2 regions of the Methylobacterium sp. 001424705 genome follow, and region 1 is predicted to be linked to the other one. Evidence: predicted binding sites of a transcription regulator. Region 1 holds the regulator's gene; the other holds the start of a gene.
The links. Region 1 encodes PhoB, which activates phosphate uptake and scavenging genes when phosphate is short. Its sites were predicted from a motif close to TGTCATNNANCTGTCAT; they were not measured.
Positions count from the first base shown of each region.

Region 2: a site for PhoB is predicted at 1,952-1,968, ahead of AC6EUL_RS20250 (DUF1045 domain-containing protein). Genes of this name have one in related genera too.

Region 1 covers NZ_JCBANU010000024.1:50,958-54,818, forward strand. The annotation lists gene AC6EUL_RS17605 (SDR family NAD(P)-dependent oxidoreductase) at 1-16, shown strand, start outside; gene AC6EUL_RS17610 (matrixin family metalloprotease) at 109-1,137, shown strand; gene phoB (phosphate regulon transcriptional regulator PhoB) at 1,191-1,895, opposite strand; gene phoU (phosphate signaling complex protein PhoU) at 1,926-2,651, opposite strand; gene pstB (phosphate ABC transporter ATP-binding protein PstB) at 2,737-3,555, opposite strand; gene pstA (phosphate ABC transporter permease PstA) at 3,608-3,861, opposite strand, start outside.
Region 2 covers NZ_JCBANU010000032.1:40,740-44,600, forward strand. The annotation lists gene phnC (phosphonate ABC transporter ATP-binding protein) at 1-459, opposite strand, end outside; gene AC6EUL_RS20245 (DapH/DapD/GlmU-related protein) at 552-1,181, opposite strand; gene AC6EUL_RS20250 (DUF1045 domain-containing protein) at 1,194-1,859, opposite strand; gene AC6EUL_RS20255 (DUF3108 domain-containing protein) at 2,000-2,902, shown strand; gene AC6EUL_RS20260 (YgaP family membrane protein) at 3,019-3,237, shown strand; gene AC6EUL_RS20265 (GlsB/YeaQ/YmgE family stress response membrane protein) at 3,348-3,614, opposite strand.

The sequences.
Region 1 (3,861 bases):
GCGCAGCATCGTGTGAGGACGCGCCGCCCCGACGCGTTGCGGCCGGTCCGGTAAGGATTTCGCAACCTCTGCCGCCGACCCTGGCCCGAACGCACGGGAGGGCGGCCGATGGGGGATTATGCGCTGGAAGGTCCGCGCTGGGGAACGGGCGCGGCAGGCACGGGCGGCGGCACCGTCACCTGGGCCGTCGACGGCACGATCCCCACCGGCTTCGTGAGCCTCCTCCAGGCCGCCTTCGCCACCTGGGCCGCCGCCGCCGACATCGCCTTCCAGCAGGTGGCCGCGACGGCCAACGCCCAGATCGACTTCACCCTCGGGGGGATCGACGGGCTCGGCAAGACCCTGGGCTACGCCACCTATTCCTACAGCGGCCAGCGCATGCAGTCCGCGGAGGTGACCTTCGACAGCGGCGAGGGCTGGCACGCCTCCGGCGCCCGCATCGTCGGCACCCAGAACGTGGATTTCTCCCTGGTGGCGCTGCACGAGATCGGCCACGCGCTCGGCCTCGACCATTACGACGCCAAGCCCGAGGTGATGAACGCCATCCTCGACAGGGGCATCACGACCCTGGCGGCCGGCGACATCGCCGGGATCCAGGCCCTGTACGGTGCGCCGCCCGCCCCGGTGGTGGCCGCGGCGGCACAGACGAGCCCGGTCGCCGGCACCGCCGTCACGGCGGTCTATCGGTTCTACGACACCCATACGGGGGATCACTTCTACACCACGAGCACGGCCGAGAAGGCGCAGATCGAAAAGACGCTGCCGTGGTTCACCTACGAGGGCACCCCGTGGGCGGCCCCGGCCCAGGGCGCCGACACGGTGGACGTGTTCCGGTTCTTCGACACGGCCTCGAACGCCCACTTCTTCACGACGAGCGTCGCCGAGCGGGACCAGGTCCTCAAGACGGCGCCGACCTACACGTACGAGGGCGTGGCCTTCGAGGCCTACGCGGATGCGGGCGCCCCCGGCGGCCTGACCCTGGAGCGCTTCTACAACACCCAGACCGGCCAGCATCACTTCGCCGGCAGTGCCGAGGAAGCCAACGGCATCAACCACGGCGCCGCCGGTCCGGGCTGGGTCGACGAGGGCAAGGCCTTCACCGTCCACCTGCCCACCGATGCGATGATCTTCGCCTAGGCGGCGGGCCCGGCTATCCGCCTGACGGCTGGGCCGGCGCGCCTCGGGATCGGCTACTCGGCCTCGGCCTCGAACATCTCGTCGAAGGAGTAGCCCGAGCCGCGGACCGTGCGGATCGGGTCGCTCTGGCGCGGGCGGTTCAGGGCCTTGCGCAGGCGCCCGACATGGACGTCGACCGTGCGCTCGTCGATGTAGACGTCGTGGCCCCAGACGCCGTCGAGGAGCTGCTCGCGCGAGAACACCCGGCCGGGGCTCTGCATCAGGAATTCGAGGAGCTTGAACTCGGTCGGCCCGAGATGGATCTCGCGGCCTTCCCGGCGGATGCGGTGGCTGACCCGGTCGAGCTCGATGTCGCCGGCCACCAGCAGGTTGGCGACGTGGGCCGGCTTGGCCCGGCGCAGCAGGGCGCGGACCCGGGCGAGGAGCTCCGGCACCGAGAACGGCTTCACGATGTAGTCGTCGGCGCCCGTTCCGAGGCCCCGGATGCGGTCGCCCTCCTCGCCCCGCGCCGTGAGCATGATGACCGGCAGCCGCTCGGTCTCGCGCCGGGCGCGGATGCGGCGGCAGAGCTCGATCCCCGACAGGGCCGGCAGCATCCAGTCGAGCAGGACGAGGTCGGGCACCTGCTCCTGCAGGCGCAGGTCCGCCTCGTCGCCGCGGGCGGCCGAGTCGACGATGAACCCCTCGGCCTCGAGGTTGTAGCGGAGGAGGAGGGTCAGGGCCTCCTCGTCCTCGACGATCAGGATACGCGTACTCATCGTGCGCTTTCGATCAGACCGGCACGGGGGTCAGGCCGCGCCGGGCATGTCCACGGTGGCGTAGTTGGACGCGTCGTTCTTCGGGCGCTCGCGCTCGGCCAGGAGGTTCTCGCCGGTGACGAGGTAGTGGATCGTCTCGGCGATGTTGGTGGTGTGGTCGCCGATGCGCTCGATGTTCTTGGCCACGAACAGGAGATGCGTGCAGAACGAGATGTTGCGCGGGTCCTCCATCATGTAGGTCAGGAGCTCGCGGAACAGGGAATTGTAGAGGGCATCGATGGCGTCGTCGCGCTCCCAGACGTCGAGGGCCGCCTTGGTGTCGCGGCTGGCATAGGCGTCGAGGACGTCCTTGAGCTGCTCCTGCACCAGGTCGCTCATGTGCTGGACGCCGATGACGATCTTCTGCGGCTGGATCTGGTCGGCGATCGCCACGACGCGCTTGGCGACGTTCTTGGCGAGGTCGCCGATGCGTTCGAGATCGTTCGACACGCGGATCGCCGTCACGGTCTCGCGCAGGTCGATGGCCAGGGGCTGGCGCCGGGCGATGAGCAGGATCGCCCGCTCCTCGATCTCGCGCTGGAGGGTGTCGAGGCGGGCGTCGGCGGCGATCACCGCCTGGGCCAGGGGCGCGTCCCGGCGCACCAGGGCCTCGCCGGCCTCGGTCATCATCTTCTCGGCGATGCCGCCCATCTCGGAGATCGAGCGGCGCAGGTCCTCGAGGTCCGTATCGTAGGATTTGACGATGTGGTCGGGCATGGGGTTCGCTCCTCGATCGGGCCCGCCTGTCGGGGCCCGCCCTGGCGGTGATGGGGGACGCGGGCCGAGACCGGCCGGCGGAGGATCAGCCGAAGCGGCCGGTGATGTAGTCCTGCGTCTGGCGCTTTTCCGGATTCATGAAGATGCGCGTGGTGGGCCCGAACTCCACCAGTTCGCCGAGATACATGAAGGCGGTGAACTGCGAGATGCGCGCCGCCTGCTGCATGTTGTGCGTGACGATGACGATGGTGAATTCCGAACGCAGCTGCTCGATCAGCTCCTCGATGCGGCCCGTCGAGATCGGGTCGAGGGCCGAGGTCGGCTCGTCGAACAGGATCACCTCGGGGCGCTGGGCCACCGTGCGGGCGATGCAGAGGCGCTGCTGCTGGCCGCCCGAGAGGCCCATGCCGGATTGCCTGAGCTTGTCCTTCACCTCGTCCCAGAGGGCGGCCTTGCGCAGGGATTCCTCGACGCGCATGTCGAGGTCGGCCTTGGGCAGCTTCTCGTAGAGGCGCAGGCCGAAGGCGACGTTGTCGTAGATCGACATCGGGAACGGGGTCGGCTTCTGGAATACCATGCCGATGCGCGAGCGCAGCTCGTTCAGGTCGACCCCGGAATCCAGGACGTTCTGGCCGTCGAGGAGGATCTCCCCTTCCGCGCGCTGGTCCGGATACAGGCTGTAGATCCGGTTGAAGGTGCGCAGCAGGGTGGACTTCCCGCAGCCCGACGGGCCGATCAGCGCCGTGACCTGGCGGTCGTGGAAGTTGAGGTTGACCGACTTCAGGCCGTGGAAGCTGCCGTAGTAGAAATTCAGGTCCTTGACGGCGATGCGGACCGGTGAGGACTCGTCGGCCTTGTGGCGTCCGGTGAGCTGCGCGGACGTGATCCCGGGGGCGGCGTTCATCGGTTCAAGATCCTATCGGGCGAAGCGGCGGGGACAGGCGGCGCGCGGGTGGTCAGCGCGACCGCTCGGTCTTGATGACGAAGCGGGCCACGATCGACAGGGCGAGGATCGTGACGGTGATGAGGAGGGCGCCGGCCCAGGCGAGCTGCTGCCAGTTCGGATAGGGCGAGAGGGCGAACTGGTAGATCATCACGGGCAGGTTCGGCACGCCGCCCATCAGGTTGGGGGCGAACCAGCTGTTGTTGTTGAGCGCGGTGAAGAGCAGCGGCGCGGTCTCGCCGGCGATGCGGGCCAGGGCCAGGATGA
Region 2 (3,861 bases), on a different contig from region 1:
GACGCGCTGCTGCTGGCCGCCGGAGAGCTGGTCGGCCCGGTGCCCGGCGAAGTCGCCCATGCCGAAGCCGTCGAGGGCGGCCAGGGCCAGGGCGCGCTCGCGCTCGGACCAGAGCTTGAGCAGCGCGCGGTGCCGGGGCACCTCCGAGAGCCGGCCCATCAGGACGTTGCTGAGCACGTCGAGGCGGCCGACGAGGTGGAACTGCTGGAAGATCATGGCGCAGCGCGCCCGCCAGCGCCGCAGGTCCCGCCCGCGCAGGGCCGTGACGTCGAGGCCGTCGAACAGGATGCGGCCGCCCGTCGGCTCGGCGAGGCGGTTGATCATCCGCAGCAGGGTCGACTTGCCGGCGCCCGAGCGCCCGATCACGCCGACGAAGCGGCCGCGGGGGATGGCGAGGGAGACGCGCTCCACGGCGCGGCGGTCGCCGTAACGGCGCGTCAGATCTTCGAGGATCAGCATGCGGGTATCCGGCGCTTCACGATGAACGCCGGTAAACCCGCGGGGCACGACAGGATCATGACAGTTGTTCGGCTAATCGAGAGCCGGAAGTCTCAGGCCTCTGCTTCGTAGCGCTCCAGGAACGCGTCGATCGACAGGGCGCGGAAGTCCGGCAGGGCGCGGCGCAGGCGGGCGTGGTCCCAATCCCACCAGGCCAGGGCCAGCAGGCGCTCGGCGATCGCCTCGGGGAAGCGGCGGCGCACGACCCGGCCCGGATTGCCGACCACGACGGTGTAGGGCGCGACATCCCGCGTCACGATCGTGCCGGCGCCCACCACCGCCCCGGTGCCGATGGTGCGCCCGGCCAGGATGACGGCGCCGTGGCCGATCCAGACGTCGTGGCCGATGCGGACGGGCCGGGCCCGGCGCCGGGCGAAGAAGGCGGGCTCGTCCCGCTCCTCCCCCGGCCAGTAGGCGCCGGCCCGGTAGGTGAAGTGGGATTGCGAGGCCCGCTCCATCGGGTGGTTGCCGGGGTTGATCCGCACGTGGGAGGCGATGGAGCAGAACTTGCCGATGGTGGTGTGGTTCGCCTGCCCGTCCTCGACGATGTACGTGTAATCGTCGAGATGCGTCTCGCTGAGGCGCGTGCGCGCGCCGACCTCGGTGTAGCGCCCGAGGCGGCACGCCGAGAGCTCGGCGGTCGGGTGGACGGCCGGTTCGAGGCCGAGGCGATCGGAGACCATCGGGCGATCCTGTCAGGCGGGGAAGGGGAGGCGGCGCAGGAGGCGGAACGGGCCCGCGCCGTCCTGGACGACCACGCTCACCGCATCGACCGTCAGGTCGGGCAGGCCCGCGGCGGCGGCGGCCAGCAGGGGCAGGGCGGTCGCCCCGTCCTCCGGCCCGAGGGGGCCGGTGAGCGTCATGTGGAAGCGGAAGGCCTCGAAGACGTGCGGATAGCCCCAGCGCTCCAGCAGCGCCCGGCCGCGGGGATCGAGGCGCTCGGGGCGGCGGCGGGCCCGCTCGGCGGGCGTGAGGGGCGCGCGCAGGGGATCGAGGGCCGCGACGCACTCGGCGGCGAGGAGGCCGAGGGCGGCCGGGGGGGCAACCGGCACCAGGGCGGCGAAGGCCCCGAGGGCGGCGACCCGCAGGGGGCCGACGGGCAGGGGGCTCCGGTGCGCGGCCAGGGCCTCGGCCGCCGCGAGGAGATCGGTCTCGGTGGCGCCGGGGGCGAGGCGCATCGGCGCCTTCAGGGTGGCGTGGAAGCCGTAGGTGCGCGGCTCGGCGGTGTGGGCGGCCAGGATCGCCCGGAGCGCCTCCGGGCCGGGCGCCGGGCCGGGACCGAGGATCGCCTCGCCGAAGGCGTCCAGGGCCGAGCCGGGGGCGGGCGTGAAGTAGAGGGCGTATCGGGCGGGTCGGTCCAACGGGGTCGTGTCCTGGCGGCACGCGAGGGGCGGGGTGGGCCGCACGGGATGCGCCCGCGCGCGAGGTGCCGAAGCGCGCATACCACGGGCGCCCGACGCCGATATGACAGGCTGGGCGCCGTCCGAGGCGCGATGAGGCGATGGCCGTGTCCGCGCGCAGGCACAGACAGATCCGGACCCTGACCCCGCCCTCCCTTGCCGTGGCGGTCGCCCTGCTGGTGGCCGGCGGGGCCGGCGCGCAGGCCGCGGGGGAGGCGCCCGCACGCCGCTTCACGGCCGCCTACGGCCTGAGCTTCCTGAACCTGCCGGCGGGCGAGGCGAGCCTCGCGGTCGAGCGGGCGGACGCCCGCTACGCCCTCGAGCTCGAGGCGGGCCTGCGCGGCCTCGCCGGCTTCTTCTTCGACGGGGCCGGCAAGGCCACCGTCGCGGGGTCGACGAATCGCGCCGGCGCGGTCACCGCCACCTTCCGGATCGACAGCCGCTACGGCGGCAAGCCGATCGCGGTGGAACTCGACCTCGCCGGCGGGCGCGTGCGCAGCGCCAGCGTCGCGCCGCCCCCGACCCCGCGCGACGACCGGGTCCCGGTGGCGCCGGAGGACAGGGTCGGCGTGGTCGACCCCCTGACCATGCTGACGATTCCCCTCGGGACCGCTCCCCTGGACCCCGGCTTGTGCGACCGGCGCATCCCGGTCTTCGACGGGGCGAGCCGGGCCGACCTCGTGCTGTCGCGGGGCAGCCTCGCCACGGTGACGGAGGGCGCCTATCGCGGCCCCGCCCTCGACTGCCGGGTCCGCTGGGTGCCGATCTCCGGGCACCGCTCCGGCGGGAGCAACGTCCGCCGCATGGCCGCCAACGACGACATGCGGGTGCGCTTCGCCCCGATCCTCGACGGGGCGCTGCTGCTGCCGCTGTCGATCACGGTCGCCACCGGCTGGGGCTCGGTGCGCATCGAGGCGACCCGCTGGGGCGGGGCGCCGCCGGCCGGCCCGGACGCCCCGGCGGCGAGGCCCGGGGTGACCGTGCGGCTGCCCAACGCCCGCTAGCTGGGGCGTGGCTGGGACCGGCCCCGGCGACGACCTCGTGCCGCCCCGCACGCCGGCGGTGGAACGCCCGTTCCCCCGCCGCGTTCGCCCCGCGACGCAGCACAGGAGACGCCAGCATGGCCAATGCGATGATCCACGACATCTTCAGCGGCACCCCGAACCTCACCACCACCGAGCGCGCCGTCTCGGTGGTGCTCGGCCTCGGCATCGCCGCCGCCGCCGCGCAGCCGCGCCCGAACAAGTGGCTCAGCCTCGCGGCCCTCGTGGTCGGCGCCGGCCTCGCCATCCGCGGCGCCACCGGCCACTGCGCCGTCAAGGCCGCCACCGAGGCCTGACAGGCCCCGCGCCCGGTGCCCACGGCATCGGGCGGATCGCGACCGGACACGAAAAAGGGGCGCCTCGGTGAGGCGCCCCATCTCGTTTCGGGCTTCGGACGTCGCTGGCCTTACAGCGTGGTGGTCGAGCGGCGGCCCTGGATGAAGCCGTAGATCGCCAGCACGACGATGGCGCCGACGACGGCGCCGATCAGGCCCGCGCCCTGGTTCGGACCGTACCAGCCCAGCGCCTGGCCGAGGAAGGTGGCGACGAAGGCGCCGACGATGCCGAGGATCGTGGTCAGGATGAAGCCGCCGGGCTCGTTGCTGCCCGGCATGATGAACTTGGCGATGACACCGGCCAGAAAGCCGATGATGATGGTCCAGATGATACCCATGAGCTGATCCTCGAACTTGGCCGAACCCTCTGGGTCGGACGTCACTGGCGGCAGGGGCCGGCTTTCGAGCCTTGGCCTTGGCGCATGGGGTGAGAACGCCGCACCCGCGGGATGAGTTGCGCCGCACGACGGGACTTTGTCACGTGGACGGAAACGCCGATCCGGCGCGGCCGGTTCGCCGCGCGCGCCGGGCGCGGGGGGCCTTTACGTTCGGGTCCCCGACGCGGCACAACGCTTGCCCCGAGCC